Regions from separate parts of the Rhizobium sp. BK377 genome, predicted to be linked through region 4. Evidence: predicted binding sites of a transcription regulator. Region 4 holds the regulator's gene; each other region holds the start of a gene.
The links. Region 4 encodes LexA, which represses DNA repair genes until DNA is damaged. Its sites were predicted from a motif close to TGTTCNNNNTGTGTTCNG; they were not measured.

Region 1: a site for LexA is predicted at 1,440-1,457, ahead of FHT92_RS01835 (DUF5680 domain-containing protein). Genes of this name have one in related genera too.
Region 2: a site for LexA is predicted at 1,413-1,430, ahead of FHT92_RS05950 (ATP-dependent helicase). Genes of this name have one in related genera too.
Region 3: a site for LexA is predicted at 2,461-2,478, ahead of FHT92_RS07140 (YifB family Mg chelatase-like AAA ATPase). Genes of this name have one in related genera too.

What each region holds. Positions count from the first base shown of each region.
Region 1 covers NZ_JACIAC010000001.1:363,999-367,957, forward strand. Annotated here, with positions in the region: gene dnaE (DNA polymerase III subunit alpha) at 1-1,205, opposite strand, end outside; gene FHT92_RS01835 (DUF5680 domain-containing protein) at 1,518-1,979, shown strand; gene FHT92_RS01840 (ABC transporter ATP-binding protein) at 1,983-2,666, opposite strand; gene FHT92_RS01845 (lipoprotein-releasing ABC transporter permease subunit) at 2,721-3,959, opposite strand, start outside.
Region 2 covers NZ_JACIAC010000001.1:1,192,878-1,196,836, forward strand. Annotated here, with positions in the region: gene FHT92_RS05930 (DUF982 domain-containing protein) at 1-77, shown strand, start outside; gene FHT92_RS05935 (hypothetical protein) at 312-575, opposite strand; gene FHT92_RS05940 (BON domain-containing protein) at 661-924, opposite strand; gene FHT92_RS05945 (hypothetical protein) at 1,092-1,373, shown strand; gene FHT92_RS05950 (ATP-dependent helicase) at 1,485-3,545, shown strand; gene FHT92_RS05955 (enoyl-CoA hydratase/isomerase family protein) at 3,566-3,959, opposite strand, start outside.
Region 3 covers NZ_JACIAC010000001.1:1,443,277-1,447,235, forward strand. Annotated here, with positions in the region: gene cysK (cysteine synthase A) at 1-739, shown strand, start outside; gene FHT92_RS07140 (YifB family Mg chelatase-like AAA ATPase) at 868-2,400, opposite strand; gene gshB (glutathione synthase) at 2,599-3,546, opposite strand; gene FHT92_RS07150 (cupin domain-containing protein) at 3,643-3,959, opposite strand, start outside.
Region 4 covers NZ_JACIAC010000001.1:98,232-102,190, reverse strand. Annotated here, with positions in the region: gene FHT92_RS00470 (ComEC/Rec2 family competence protein) at 1-1,450, shown strand, start outside; gene lexA (transcriptional repressor LexA) at 1,431-2,156, opposite strand; gene FHT92_RS00460 (VOC family protein) at 2,352-3,239, shown strand; gene kdsA (3-deoxy-8-phosphooctulonate synthase) at 3,236-3,959, shown strand, end outside.

The DNA of each region.
Region 1 (3,959 bases), 270 kb from region 4:
ACATCAGTGATGGTCAATGCATAGGCGACCAGCGAACCCGCACCCGAACCGCGGCCAGGACCGACGGGAATGTCATTCTGCTTGGCCCACTTGATGAAGTCCGCAACGATCAGGAAGTAGCCGGGGAACTTCATGCGCTCGATGACGCTGAGCTCGAATTCCAGCCGCTCGCGGTAATCCTTCTCCTCGTAACCTGCCGACATGCCGAGCGTGGCCAAACGCATATCGAGCCCCTCCTGTGCCTGGCGGCGGAGTTCGAGCGCCTCGGCGCGTTCGGCCTCTTCAGGATCGTCCGTGGCGCCAGTGAAGCGCGGCAGGATCGGCTTGCGGGTCTTCAGAACGAAGGAGCAGCGCCGGGCGATCTCGACGGTGTTTTCCAATGCCTCCGGGAGATCGGCGAAGAGCTTTTCCATTTCGGCGCGGCTCTTCAGGTAGTGATCCGGAGATAGACGGAATCGGCTGTCGTCGGAAACAATGGCGTTGTGAGCGACCGCCATCAGCGCGTCGTGGGCATCATAATCGTCACGCGTCGGGAAGAAGGCTTCATTGGTCGCGACCAGCGGCAGGTCGTGCTTATAGGCGAGGCCGACAATCTTCTGTTCGTGGCGCTTGTCGTAGGTGCCGTGCCGCTGCAGTTCCACATAGAGCCGATCGCCGAAGATGCGCTTCAGCGTCAGGAGCCGGGTCTCCGCATGCGCGGCATGACCGTCCTTGAGCGGCATGTCGATCGGCCCGGTCGAGGCACCCGTCAACGCTATCAGGCCTTCCGTGCCGATCTCATCCAGCCACGAGGCGCGGATGTGAATTGTCGAGTTGCCCTCGCCGCCGAGATAGGCGCGGCTGACAAGATCGACCAGCCGCTCATAGCCTGCGTCGGTCGCGGACAGAAGTACGATGGAAGGTAGCTTGACCAGCGCCTGCTGACCTCCCCGCTTTTCGGTTTCGAGGCCGTCTTCCATATCGATCGATACCTGGCAGCCGATGATTGGCTGGAGCCCGTCATCCATCGCTTTCTGGGAAAACTCCAGGGCGACGAAGAGATTGTTGGTATCGGTGATGGCAATGGCTGGCTGATTGTCGCTCGCTGCCTTGTAGAGGATCTTTTTGAGAGGCAATGCGCCTTCAAGCAGGGAATAGGCGGAATGAACCCTCAGATGCACGAAGCCTGGCTTTCCGCCGATCGCACCCTGTTCCGCATCCGCCATGACGTGCCCTTCCAACTGCATCAATGAAGAATGCGCATTGTCGGCATCGAAGGCGATTCTGTCCAGAAAAAGTCCTACTTCGGGACCGCATGGCTGCCATGCGATCCCCTGAATTCTTACATTGCCATCACGATCAGCGAGAAGCTGGCAACGAACATTGCGATGGAGGTGAATGCTGCGATATCACGGATCATGTCAGTCATCTGGCTCTCCTTTGCTCTTATGTTTTTAGTTTGTTCGATGTATGTTCCGTTGTCAACAGGATTCCACCCCGCTTCTGCGGGACATGGTTAACATCGGAGCAGAGGGACTATGAACGTTCTGGAACTCAACAGCTTCATTGTCGAAGCCAAATCGCGGACATATGTTGCCGGCGCCAAGGCCCAGCCTTCCTATCGGATCGGCGCCCATGACCTTAGCTACAAGCGCGGCATCTGGCGCTATCTGGACAGCTATTTCGGCGGTACGGATTTTGCCGGTCAGGAAGTCGTGTGGCTGGAGGAAAAACCGGTCTGGGTGATGAACTATTTCGGGCGGATCATCGAGCCCGATATCATCGACGGAACTGTCGCCGGCGCGATCATTAGCGCCGCGCTGTCACAGCTCTACAAGCAGGGCCGCTTCCTCGGCGGCATGGTCTTCGATCATTCGCTGGGGCGCTATGTCGATGCGAGCGAAGGCGACTGCACGCATTTCCGTGGCCACGAATTCATCCTTGTCGATGGTCAAAAGGCCTATGAGCTCGATTATCGCGGCGGGCTGATTATCCCCTGATGATCAGAAATCCACGACCTTGCCGTCGGAGATCGTGACGCGCCGGTCCATGCGCCGGGCAAGCTCGTGGTTGTGTGTGGCGATCAGCGCGGCAAGGCCGGACTGACGCACCAGAGCCTCCAGAGCGTCGAAGACATAGCTCGCGGTTTCCGGGTCGAGATTGCCGGTCGGCTCGTCCGCCAGAAGCAGGCTCGGCGCATTGGCAACGGCGCGCGCAATGGCCACGCGCTGCTGCTCACCGCCGGAAAGCTCGCCTGGGCGATGCGTACCGCGGTGGCCGATGCGCATATAATCCAGAAGCATCTTTGCCCGCTCGCTCGCTTCCTTCCATGAGAGGCCGGCGATGAGCTGCGGCATCATGATGTTCTCCTGCGCCGAGAATTCCGGCAGCAGGTGATGGAACTGATAAACAAAGCCGATCTCGCCGCGGCGGATGGCAGTGCGCTTGTCATCGGAGAGGCCATCACAGGGGCGGCCGTTGACCGTGACTTCTCCGCCATCAGGATGCTCCAGCAGGCCCGCCACATGCAAAAGCGTCGACTTGCCCGTCCCTGACGGTGCAACCAGCGCCACCATCTCACCGCTCGTCAGCGAGAAATCCGCGCCCTTGAGGATGGTCAGCAGCGTTTCGCCCTGTCCGTAATGGCGCTCGACGCCCGAAAGCTTGAGAACGACGTTGCGTTTCATGAATGCGGCATTCCTTGGATTTGGCCTTGGATCATGCATGACCTTGGTCCCGGCCTATTCGTAACGGAGGGCCTGGACGGGGTCGAGGCGGGAGGCGCGCCAGGCGGGGAAGATCGTCGCGATGAAAGAGAGCGTCAGCGCCATGATGACGACAGAAACTGTTTCGCTCACATCCATTTCCGCCGGCAACTGGCTCAGGAAATAGAGCTGCGGATCGAAAAGCACTGTGCCCGATACCCAGGAGAAGAACTGGCGGATGGATTCGATGTTGATGCAGACGAACACGCCGAGCAGCACGCCGGCGATCGTGCCGACGATGCCGATCGCAGCCCCCGTCATAAAGAAGATGCGCATGATGGCGCCGGAGCTTGCGCCCATGGTACGCAGGATCGCGATATCGCTGCCCTTGTCTTTCACCAGCATGATGAGACCGGAGATGATGTTAAGCGCAGCGACGAGCACGATCAGCGTCAGGATCATGAACATCACATTGCGCTCGACCTGCAGGGCGGAGAAGAAGGTCTGGTTGCGCTGGCGCCAGTCGGTGATGGCGATCTGCCGGCCGGCCGCCTCCTCCACCTTGGGCCTCAGATTGTCGATATCATCAGGGTTGTTGACGAAGAGTTCGATCGACTGCACCAGCCCGTCGGCATTGAAATAAAGCTGCGATTCCTCGAGTGGCATATAGATGATCGAGGCATCGTATTCCGACATGCCGATCTCGAAGAGGCCGGAAATTTTGTAGGACTTGATACGCGGATTGACACCCATCGGCGTTACGTCACCCTCCGGTGATGTCAGCGTAATCAGGTCGCCCGCCCGCAGTCCCAGCTGATCGGCCATGCGGCTTCCGACCAGAACGCCGTCGCCCGCGGCAAAACCCACCATATCGCCGGACTTGATGTTATCGGAAACCGTCTTGAGCTTGGTCAGGTCTTCGGCCCGAGTGCCGCGCACGAGCGCGCCAGTGCTGCCGCCCGTCTGCGAAGAGGCCAGCACCTGGCCCTCCACCAATGGCAGCGCCATCTTGATACCGGGCACCGCCTCGAATTTCTTCACGAGGTCCGCATAGTCGGTGAAGGGACCATCGACTGGCTGGATGATCATGTGGCCGTTGATGCCGAGGATGCGGGAGACGAGTTCCGTGCGGAACCCGTTCATCACGGCCATGACTATGATCAGCGTTGCAACACCCAGCATGATGCCGACGAAGGAGAAGCCGGCAATGACCGATATAAAAGCCTCCTTGCGGCGGGCGCGCAGATAACGCCACGCCACCAGACGTTCGAAGGT
Region 2 (3,959 bases), 1.1 Mb from region 4:
ATGGAAGAAAGACCGTCGAAGAGGCCCGCGCGGAGTTTATGGCGGCGGCGGAGGAAGCAAAGCTTAAAGTGCATTAAGCTTTCAGCGGCGATATCGGACCTAAAAAGTCCGACCTGTTCCGAAACGAAGCAATGCTTAATTTTCACTTAACCCGGCACGGAGCTGGCGCAGGGCTTTGTCTCGAAAAACATTGCGCCATTCATCTGTTCATCAATAGAACGAGGCCAGCCGTCATGATGATGGTTAGAGGCTCGTCACCCTCTGCGGGAGACTGCAGACGAGCCCCCTCAAAAAAACGTCGGAATATTTGATCAACAATTCGAAGTATTCTCCTCTATGACCTGAATATATCCCACGCCGATGATTGTGCCATCTGCGGCACGGATGAAGGACGGCAGGTAATGCGGTTCAATACGCTTGCAGATGGTGGCGCTGGTATATTCATTCAGCGCAGTTTCGTCTTTCGGCAAGGCCGAATAATTGATGTCGGTTTCGAGCGAGGCATAGGCGGAGCCGGCAAAAGCGCCACACCCAAGAAGAAGGACCGCGGCCCACAGACGGATAAGCGTTTGCATTATTATCTCCTGCATTGAAACCAGCTTTTCAACACGCGAGACGGCGAGTTGGTTCCTTGGAAGTGACTCCGGGGCAGATGGCGATTTATCTCACCAGCAGACGGCAATGCACGTTGCCGCTTCCGACAACGTCCTCGGCGATTGCCAAGGCCCGCTCGCTGTCGCCCCATTGGCGTACGAAACCTTCGAGAATGACGCAGGGGCCGATGGTGGAGACGATGATTTCGGCCGCATCGAGATCGGCTGCGGCATGCAGGGCGCTTTCCGTGGACGCGCGCTTGGCGGCAGCGTTGTGGTCCTGCATCCAGGCTTCCTCGTGAATTGCAGAGCCGTAAAACCGCATCACCATGACCGTTCTTGACGTTGGCTGACAGGAACCTAACGCAAGAGGACGACGTTTGTTGCCCTCCGCAGCCGGCCGGATGCATAGTCGCCGCGATGGCGGTGCTCGGACACTCACGTCCCCGCCGGAGCCATCGGCAGAAGCCCCAGGCAATTGCCGCCGAGGAAATAGTGATGAAAGCGCTGGTGTCTGCCCTTCTTGCCACGATCCTTCTGGCCGCACCTCTGCTGGCCGGCTGTTCAGCCGCGGATGCGCCTGCGCTGGAGCCCATTCCCGGCAGCATCACCTATGGCGGGCAACCAGGCACCAAGCTGACGAAATCGCCGATCGGCAGCGCCGTCCACAATGATTTCTACGATCAGCAGGGTCAGCGCGTCTACGAAACCTATATTCTCCAGCCCGACCGCAGCCTGAAGCTGGTGCGGCGCGAGATCGTGCCGGACTTCCCGCAATAGTGCATGGCAACCCGCGCGTGCTTGACAGCGGCGCCAATCGAGAACATCCAAGGAACATCTGATTTTATTCGCAGGCGCTGATTCTCCCGCGAAGCCCAACCGGACGGCTGGATGTATCTCGAAAGACTCAATCCCCAGCAGCGCATGGCCGTGGAGCACGGCACACTCACAGACGGCAGCCATGTGGCCGGGCCGCTGCTGGTCATCGCCGGCGCCGGCTCCGGCAAGACGAATACGCTTGCCCATCGCGTCGCGCATCTCATCCTCAAGGGCGCCGATCCGCGTCGTATCCTGCTGATGACCTTTTCCCGCCGGGCTGCAGCCGAAATGGGCCGGCGCGTCGAGCGTATCTGCGGCGAGGTGCTCGGAAAGAATTCCGGCATCATGGCCGATGCGCTCGCCTGGAGCGGCACTTTCCACGGTATCGGCGCGCGGCTCTTGCGCGACTATGCCGAACAGATCGGCATAGACCCGGCCTTTTCCATCCATGACCGGGAAGACAGCGCCGATCTGATGAACCTCGTGCGCCACGATCTCGGCTTCTCCAGGACCGAAAGCCGGTTTCCGACGAAGGGCACCTGCCTTGCGATCTATTCGCGGGCGGTGAACTCCGAAACCGAGCTGCCCTTGGTGCTTCGTGACGCCTTTCCCTGGTGCTCCACCTGGGAAAACCAGCTTCGCGAGCTTTTCGCCTGTTATGTCGAGTCGAAACAGAGCCAGAATGTGCTCGATTACGATGACCTGCTGCTCTACTGGGCGCAGATGGTGGCCGAGCCCATGATTGCCGAGGATATCGGCAGCCGCTTCGACCATGTCCTTGTTGACGAGTATCAGGACACCAACAAGCTGCAGTCTTCGATCCTGCTTGCTTTGAAACCGACCGGCCAAGGCCTGACCGTCGTCGGCGACGACGCGCAGTCGATCTATTCGTTCCGCGCGGCGACGGTGCGCAATATCCTTGATTTTCCGGCCTCTTTCAGTCCGGCTGCCAATATCGTCACGCTCGACCGTAACTACCGCTCGACGCAGCCGATCCTTGCCGCCGCCAACGCAGTCATCGATCTTGCCTCCGAGCGTTTCACCAAGAACCTCTGGACGGAGCGGGAATCGCCGGAGCGGCCGCGGCTGGTGACGGTGCGCGACGAAAACGATCAGGCGCGCTATGTGGCCGACAAGATCCTCGACAATCGCGAGGAGGGCGTGAAGCTGAAGAGCCAGGCCGTGCTCTTCCGCGCCTCACATCACAGCGGCCCGCTGGAAGTCGAACTGACGCGCCGCAACATTCCCTTCGTGAAGTTTGGTGGGCTCAAATTCCTCGACAGCGCGCATGTGAAGGACATGTTGGCAGCGCTTCGCTTCGCCCAGAACCCGCGCGACCGGGTGGCGGGTTTCCGGCTGATGCAGATCTTGCCGGGTATTGGGCCTTCCACGGCGCAGAAGGTGCTGGACCATATGGCCGAGGACCCGAGCCCGGTGATGGCTCTCGCCGCCATGCCCGCGCCGCCACGCTCGGGCGAGGACTGGACATCCTTCGTTTCCACCATGCAGGAACTGAAGACCGGCAAGGCCGGCTGGCCTGCCGAGATCGAACTGGTGCGGCAATGGTATGAGCCGCATCTGGAACGACTGCATGAAGATGCGAGCGCAAGGCTTGCCGATCTCATACAGCTCGAACAGATCGCTGGCGGCTATGCCTCGCGCGAGCGCTTTCTGACGGAGCTTACGCTCGATCCGCCGGATGCGACCTCGGACCAGGCAGGAGTGCCGCTGCTCGACGAGGACTATCTCATCCTTTCGACCATCCATTCGGCCAAGGGGCAGGAATGGACCAAGGTCTTCATGCTGAACGTCATCGACGGCTGCATCCCTTCAGATCTCGCCGTCGGCACGACTGCGGAAATCGAAGAAGAGCGCAGGCTGCTCTACGTGGCGATGACACGCGCCAAGGATAGCCTCGATCTCGTCGTACCGCAGCGCTTCTTCACCTATGGTCAGAATTCGCAAGGCGACCGGCATGTCTATGCGTCGCGCAGCCGCTTCATTCCCGCGACACTGCTGCAATTCTTCGAAGTCTGCGGCTGGCCGCAGGCCAAGACCGATACGGCAGCCGCCCAGCAGGCGCGGCAGGTGCGCATCGATGTCGGCGCACGCATGCGGGGCATGTGGCGTTGAGGCCTCTCCGACCAGCAGGGTCAGAGCGCGAGCGGCGGCTTGGCCGGTTCGAAGAAGCGGCCAATCATTTCATCATTGACCAGGGCGATCGTCGGCGGCGACCATTTTGGATTGCGGTCTTTGTCGATGACGGCTGCACGGACGCCCTCGTAGAAATCCGGACCGTGCAGGATGTGCATGCAGGCCCCGAGCTCACGGGCCAGGCATTCGGCAAGCGTGCGACTCTGGCGGCCGGCTCTCAGCAGCCGCAAGGCAAGCTTGAGACTGGTCGGCGAACGTGTGAGCATCACATGGCGGGTTTCGGCAGCGAATTCGCCCTCCTCCTCGCCTAGCGCGGACGCGATGTCCTCCACTCGGTTGAAGTGAAACGCGCGGTCGATCATCGCGGCATTGGCCTGCAACCTGCCTTCATCC
Region 3 (3,959 bases), 1.3 Mb from region 4:
GGTGCTGATCGAACCGACCTCGGGCAATACCGGCATCGCGCTTGCCTTTGCGGCCGCCGCCAAAGGTTATCGGCTGATCCTCACCATGCCGGAGACGATGTCCGTCGAACGCCGCAAGATGCTGGCGCTGCTCGGCGCCGAACTGGTGCTGACCGAAGGGCCGAAGGGCATGAAGGGGGCTATCGCCAAGGCCGAGGAACTCGCCGCTTCGCTCCCCGACGCCGTCATTCCGCAGCAATTCGAAAACCCGGCCAACCCCGAAATTCACCGCAAGACGACCGCCGAGGAAATCTGGAACGACACCGACGGCACGGTCGATATCTTCGTTGCCGGCATCGGCACCGGCGGCACGATCACCGGCGTCGGCCAGGTGTTGAAGAGCCGCAAACCGGATATCCGGATCGTGGCCGTCGAACCGGCGGATTCGCCCGTACTGTCAGGCGGTACGCCCGGCCCGCACAAGATCCAGGGCATCGGTGCAGGCTTCGCGCCGAAGATCCTCGATACCAGCATCTATGACGAGGTCGTCACCGTCAGCAATGACGATGCATTCCAGCAGGCACGGCTCGTCGCCAGGCTCGAAGGCGTGCCTGTCGGCATCTCCTCTGGTGCGGCGCTGACGGCGGCAATCGAGGTCGGCCGCCGTCCGGAAAATGCTGGCAAGAACATTGTCGTCATCATCCCGTCCTTTGCCGAGCGCTATCTTTCGACGACGTTGTTTGAAGGCCTCGGAAGCTGAAGGAAATTAGTGGGTAGCGAGTAGTGAGTAGTGACTGAGGCTGCTTTCGGTGCCTGCCGCAAATCGCTTTGGTTTGCCGATTATTGTGAGCCGCTACTCACTTATCACTGCTCACCAGTCACTCAACCTTATGCCGCTGCCGTTAGCCGCGCACCGGCAACGCGGTAGGAAATCGCCTCCGCGAGGTGAATACGTCCGACCATTTCATTGCCGTCGAGATCGGCAAGCGTGCGGGCGACCTTCAGGACGCGGTGGTAACCGCGCGCCGAAAACTTCATCTTGTCCGCGGCATCTCGCAACAACTGCAATCCCGCAGCATCCGGCTCGGCGAACTTCTCGATCATTGCCGTCGAGCATCCTGCATTGGTGGAAATGCCCACAGCGCCTGCAGCAGCATAACGTTCGCGCTGAATGTCGCGCGCACGCGCAACGCGCCGGGCAACATCGGCACTCGCTTCGGCGACCGTCGGCCGGATGAGGTCGGCGGCGGAAACGGCCGGCACGTCGATGCGGATATCGATGCGGTCCATCAGCGGGCCGGAAATGCGGGCTTGATAATCGGTCATGCAGCGCGGCCCTCGGGCACAGGTGTGGCCGGGCTCGCCCGCCATGCCACAGCGGCAGGGATTCATGGCGGCAATGAGCTGGATCCGCGCCGGATAGGAGACGCGGTGATTGGCGCGCGCGATGACGCATTCGCCGCTTTCCAGCGGCTGGCGCAAGGCGTCGAGCACCTGCGGTGCGAATTCCGGAAACTCGTCGAGGAAAAGCACGCCGTGATGGGCAAGCGAAGCCTCGCCTGGCCTGGCGCGCAGGCCGCCGCCGATGAGGGCGGCCATCGTCGCCGAATGGTGCGGCGTGCGGTAGGGCCTGCGGTCGGAAAGCTTGCCGCCGGAGAGCTGACCGGCGATGGAATGGATCATCGAGACTTCAAGCAATTCGGCGGCCGAGAGCGGCGGCAGGATGGATGGCAGTCTCGAAGCCAGCATCGACTTGCCGGAGCCCGGCGGCCCAACCATCAATAGGTTATGGCCGCCGGCGGCGGCCACTTCCAGCGCCCGCTTGGCGCTTTCCTGTCCCTTGATCTCGGCGAGATCGGGCAGATTGGCGGCGTTCGGGCGAATGGACGGTTCCGGGCGCGAAAGGATCTGTGTGCCGCGGAAATGATTGGCGAGTGCTATCAGGCTCCGCGGCGCCAGAATGTCGACGTCTGACCCGGCCCAGGCGGCCTCGGATCCGCTTTCGGCCGGACAGATCAGGCCTTTCCCACTCGCGTTGGCACCGATTGCCGCCGGCAGAGCGCCAGCGATTGCTGCAATCGTACCATCGAGATTGAGTTCGCCGACGACGACATAGTCGGACAAGGCATCCGCCGGGATGGCGCCGAGAGCTGCCATCAAGCCGAGCGCGATCGGAAGGTCGAAGTGACTGCCTTCTTTGGGAAGATCCGCGGGCGCAAGGTTGACGGTCACGCGCTTGGATGGCAGCGCCAGACCGGAAGCGTGCAGGGCGGCCTGCACCCGCTCTCGGCTTTCCGCAACCGCTTTATCCGGAAGCCCGACGATCTGGATCCCCATTTTCCCGGGAGCGACCATGACCTGGACCTCGACCGGAACACCTTCAATGCCCTGAAATGCAACCGTACTGACGCGCGCGACCATGCCCTGCCTCGTGACCCTGAACCCCAACCTATGAAGCCGGTCACAATCTGGCATGGAAGCCGGAATAAAACAAGAACGATAAGCGAACGAATTCAGCTATCCGCTGCAATCAAATTGCGGCGGGTTGTAATCCTGGAACGGAAGGGATCAAAGGCGGAACGACAAGAACAATTTTTGTGGTCTGTTCTTGGCTTTGCTTTAGCCGCGCTTGCGCTCGATCGCATCCCACAACAGGCTTGCGATATCGGCGCCGCCGAACTTCTTCACTTCGCGGATGCCGGTCGGCGAGGTCACGTTGATCTCGGTCATATAATCGCCGATCACGTCGATGCCGACGAGCAGGAAGCCGCGTTCGCGCAGAGCCGGGCCGATGCGCTCGCAGATTTCCTTTTCGCGTGCCGTCAGTTCGGTCGGCTCGGCACGACCGCCGACATGCATGTTGGAGCGGCTATCGTGTTCCGCCGGGACGCGATTTATGGCGCCGGCAAATTCACCGTCGACGAGGATGATGCGCTTGTCGCCCCTACGCACGTCAGGCAGGTACTGCTGAGCGATGAAAGGCTCGCGGAAGAGTTGGCCGAACATTTCGAGCAGCGAGGACAGGTTGCGATCGTCCTTGGTGGAATGGAAAACGCCGGCGCCGCCATTGCCGTAGAGCGGCTTCAGGATGATGTCGCCCATCTCGTCGCGGAATCGGCGGATCTCGCCCGGATCCTTGGTGATCAGCGTCTTCGGCATCAGGTCGGAAAATTCAGTGACGAAGATCTTTTCCGGAGAGTTGCGCACCCAGGCGGGATCATTGACGACGAGCGTCTTCGGATGGATGCGCTCCAGCAGATGCGTCGAGGTGATGTAGGACATGTCGAAAGGCGGGTCCTGGCGCAGCAGGACGACATCCATGGTCGACAGGTCGATGCGCTCAGGCGCTCCGAGTTCATAATGATCGCCCTTGACGTCGCGCAGTACCATCGGCTCGACGGTGGCATAGAGCTTGTCATCGCGCAAACTCAGGCGGTCGGGCGTGTAATGGAAGAGCTTGTAGCCACGCGCCTGCGCCTCAAGGCTCATGGCGAAGGTGGAATCGCCCGCTATATTGATGCCGGAGACATGGTCCATCTGGACCGCTACGTTCTTGATCTTGGCCATTTCCGTCCCTTGCGCTGATGCCGCCCAGATGTAGGTCGGTCAGGCATCAAACGCAACGGCAATCAATGGCTTCTGGCGCCTCCGCCGGCGCAATTTTCAGGCCGCTATGCCGGTGCCGCCACCGTTGCGCAAGAGGTTGCGCAGGCGATAGGCAATGGCGAGCGGCTTTGGGAAAGGCTTGCGCAGGAAGGCGACCTTGCGAACGTAATTGTCCACCCGCCAGTTCGCCCAGGTGCCGCCGGCAAAGAAAGCGACATCGCCCGTCTGCAGTGTGCGCTCCACGCCGTCTCCAGTGGTGACGTGCACCTCGCCTTCAAGGATCATGACCGTCTCGTCCCAACCGAAACGCCAGCGGAATTCGCCTGATGTGCAATCCCAGATCGCCGTCAGCGATGCCTCGTCATGGCCACGGG
Region 4 (3,959 bases):
CTCCGCCGGCATCTTCTTTGTCGGCCTCCGCGTCATTCTCAGCCTGTTTCCCGGCATTGCCCAGGCATGGCCGACCAAGAAGATCGCGGCGGCCGGCGCGCTCGCTGCGGTGACGGCCTACTATCTGATCTCGGGTTTTGCCGTCTCCGCCGAACGCGCCTTCATCATGATGGCGATCATGCTGGTAGCCGTCTTCTTCGACCGTCCGTCGATCAGTCTCAGAAACGTGGCGCTTTCCGCTCTCGTGATCCTCGCCGTCTCGCCATCGGAAGTGCTCGGACCAAGCTTCCAGATGTCTTTCGCCGCGACGCTTGCCCTGGTTGCCGGCTACGATCTCTGGAAGGGGCGCCCGATGCGGGAGAATGCCTTTGCCAAGCTGCCGATCATGAAACCCTTCTTCGTCGTCGGCGGATTCTTCGGGGGCGTCTTCCTGACGTCGTTGATCGGTGGTTTCTCGACGGCACTGTTTTCGATCGAGCATTTCCACCGCCTGACTGCCTATGGCCTGCCGGCAAATCTCGCGGCTATGCCGGTTATTTCCTTCATCGTCATGCCGGCCGGGATGCTGGCGATGCTGCTGATGCCTTTTGGCCTTGATGGTCCGGTATGGCAGGTTGCAGGCTTCGGGCTTGATCTGGTGATAAAAATCGCAACGACGGTATCGGGCTGGGGTGGCAATATTGATGTGGGCCGCTTGCCCGGTTGGTACTTCCCGGCAGCCGTCTTCGGCTTTCTGCTGCTGACCCTGCTCAGAACCCGTCTGCAGCACATGGGAACCGCAATTGTGGCGGTCTCAACGCTTGCTGTAGTGCTGCTTCCGTCACAAGCGATGCCCGACATCGCCATTTCCGAAGATGGCGGCCTAGTCGCTATAATCGACGGACAGGCGATGGCTTCGAACCGTGAAAAGCCGCCCGCCTTCATCTTCGAACAATGGCAGAGGGCACTTGCGATCGAAGAGCATCAGAAGCCGGTTATGCTCCAAGTTGCCAAGGCGCCACCCACTGCGCCAGACGGCAAAAGGCTGCAGCTCTCGCCAGAACAACAGGATGAAGCGAGAGAGGCGATGAAACAGTCAGTTGCCACCGGTCGCCCTTCACGCTTCTCCTGCCTGAAGAGCGCCTGGTGCACCGCCTTGCTCGGCAATGGAAAGAAACTGACCGTCATCGACAATGCTGCCTATCTCGGGCCCGCCTGTGATACGGCTGATATTGTCGTGACCGCTGTTCGATTGCGCTTCGACCGTTGCCGTTCCGGCGCGCTGCTCTTTACCGGCGAAACGCTGCGCAAGACGGGTTCTGTTGAACTTCGATTCACCGATAAAGGAGCGGAGGTCGCAATCGCATTCGACACATTGCGGCGCCCTTGGATGCGCCACCGCGCCTATGACTGGCGCAGCAACACATTCGCAGACGCCAGCCTGTCGCCGGTCAGTGATAGCGGCGAATGAGGCCGACGAGCTTGCCCTGGACCTTGACACGGTCCGGTGGAAAAATGCGGGTCTCGTAAGCAGGGTTTGCTGCCTCGAGCGCAATCGATGCGCCCTTGCGGCGGAAGCGCTTGAGCGTGGCTTCCTCGTCATCGACCAGCGCGACGACGATATCGCCCGGATTGGCGGTGCTGCCATTGCGGATAATAACCGTGTCGCCATCGAAAATCCCGGCTTCGATCATCGAGTCGCCGCGAACTTCGAGGGCATAATGCTCGCCTGAACCCAGCATATCGGCGGGAACGGTGATGTCATGCGTATTGTTCTGGATTGCCGAGATCGGAACACCGGCAGCGATGCGGCCCATGACGGGAACGGAGACCGCATTGCTGTTATCGGCCGCGGGTGCGGGCTTTGCCGAGGCAGGAGGTGCCACCGGCTGGGGTTTGCCAAGACTGCCCTCGATGACGCTCGGCGAAAAGCCGCGCCGCTGCTGCAGGCTTGGGTTATAGGCTTCCGGCAATTTGATGACTTCGAGCGCACGAGCCCGGTTCGGAAGCCGGCGAATGAAACCGCGTTCCTCGAGCGCCGTGATCAGCCGATGGATACCGGATTTTGAGGCCAGATCCAGAGCGTCCTTCATTTCGTCGAAAGACGGCGGAACGCCTGACTCCTTCATCCTTTCGTGAATGAAAAGAAGGAGTTCCTGTTGTTTGCGCGTAAGCATGGCGTCTAACCCCATCTTGAAACAAATCCAGAACGGACACTATATGTTCCATATGTGTTCTGCAAGTAGCTAAATTTTCGTAAAACTTCTGTTCATTCTGTCGAGAATTTTATTTTTCTTGGCCCCCAAGCCTTCCCGGCCTTGTCTCATGGCGCTTGCTGAAGCACATCTCCTTGTAGTTGCTGGAGGGAACTGATGAGCCAAGAAACGCTTCCGATCGATCATCTCGTTTTGCCGGTTACCGATATTGATCTTGCGCGCGAAAGGCTGGGCAAGCTTGGCTTTACCGTCGCGCCCGATGCCCGACATCCCTTTGGCACGGAAAATGCCTGCGTTTTCTTCGCCGATAAAACCTATATCGAGCCGTTGGGTGTGGCGAGTGTGGAGGAAAGCGAGGAGACGGCGCGTGAGGGGAATGTTTTTACTGCCCGCAACCAGGCTTTCCGCTTCCGCTGCGGCGGCGAGGGACTGTCCGCCATCGCCTTCGCGACAGCGGATGCGAGGCATGAACATGCTCGGTTCGCGAGGGACGGCATAAGTGCAGGTTCTGTGCTGCAGTTCGAACGTCCTGTGAAAATGCCTGATGGTACCGAAAGCGTTGCCGGCTTTCGGCTCGCTTTTGCCGGCGATCTCCGGGCGCCGGATTTCTTTCTCTTCGCTGTCGAGCGCGTCAACCCGCTTCCTGCCGACCGCAGCGCGCTGGAGACTCATGCCAACGGCGTGACAAACATTGCCGAGATTGTTCTCACCGCGCAGGAGCCGGCAGCCTTCAGCGAGTTCGTTCGCACGGCCGCAAAAGCTGCCTCTGCGGAGGAAACGAGTTTCGGGCTGGACGTCCCTACCGGAAAAGCGAAAATCAGCCTGATGACCCCTGAGGGGCTGGAGGCCTACTACGATCTGGTGATACCGGATACCGATCGCGGCCTGCGCGGCCGGGCCGTCCTCTTTGCCGTCGGCGATCTGGCCGTGACAGAAGCGCATTTGGCTGCTAACGGGGTGACCTATACACGCAAGGGCAACCGTATTCTGGTGAAGCCCACGCCCGGACAGGGCGTGCTCTTCGCCTTCGAGGAAACATCATGAGCTCCACTACCAATGCAGAGGTCCGGATCGGCGAAGGCGCTGGCCAGGTTCTGTTTTCCAATTCCGCCAAGCTTTCGCTCATCGCAGGCCCGTGCCAGATGGAAAGCCGCGAGCATGCTTTCATGGTTGGTGGCACGCTGAAGGAGTTGTGCGCCAAGCTCGACATCGGCCTCGTCTACAAGACCTCCTATGACAAGGCGAACCGTACCTCTATTTCCGCCAAGCGCGGTATCGGCTTGGAAAAGGCAATGGAAGTTTTTGCCGATCTCAAGAAGGAGTTCGGCTTTCCCGTCCTGACGGACGTTCACACGGCAGAACAATGCGCTGTTGTCGCCGAAACCGTCGATGTACTACAGATTCCAGCCTTCCTCTGCCGCCAGACGGATCTTCTGGTTGCCGCGGCCAAGACGGGTCGTGCCGTCAATGTCAAGAAGGGCCAGTTCCTCGCCCCCTGGGACATGAAGAACGTGCTGGGCAAGCTGAATGCTAGCGGCAATCCGAATGTATTGCTCTGCGAGCGAGGCGTTTCCTTCGGCTACAATACTCTGGTGTCCGATATGCGCTCCCTGCCGATCATGGCGGGGATGGGCGCTCCTGTGATCTTTGATGCCACCCATTCCGTTGCTCAGCCGGGTGGGCAGGGCGATTCCTCCGGTGGCCAGCGCGAATTCGTCGAAACGCTGGCGCGCGCGGCAGTCGCCGCCGGTGTCGCGGGTATTT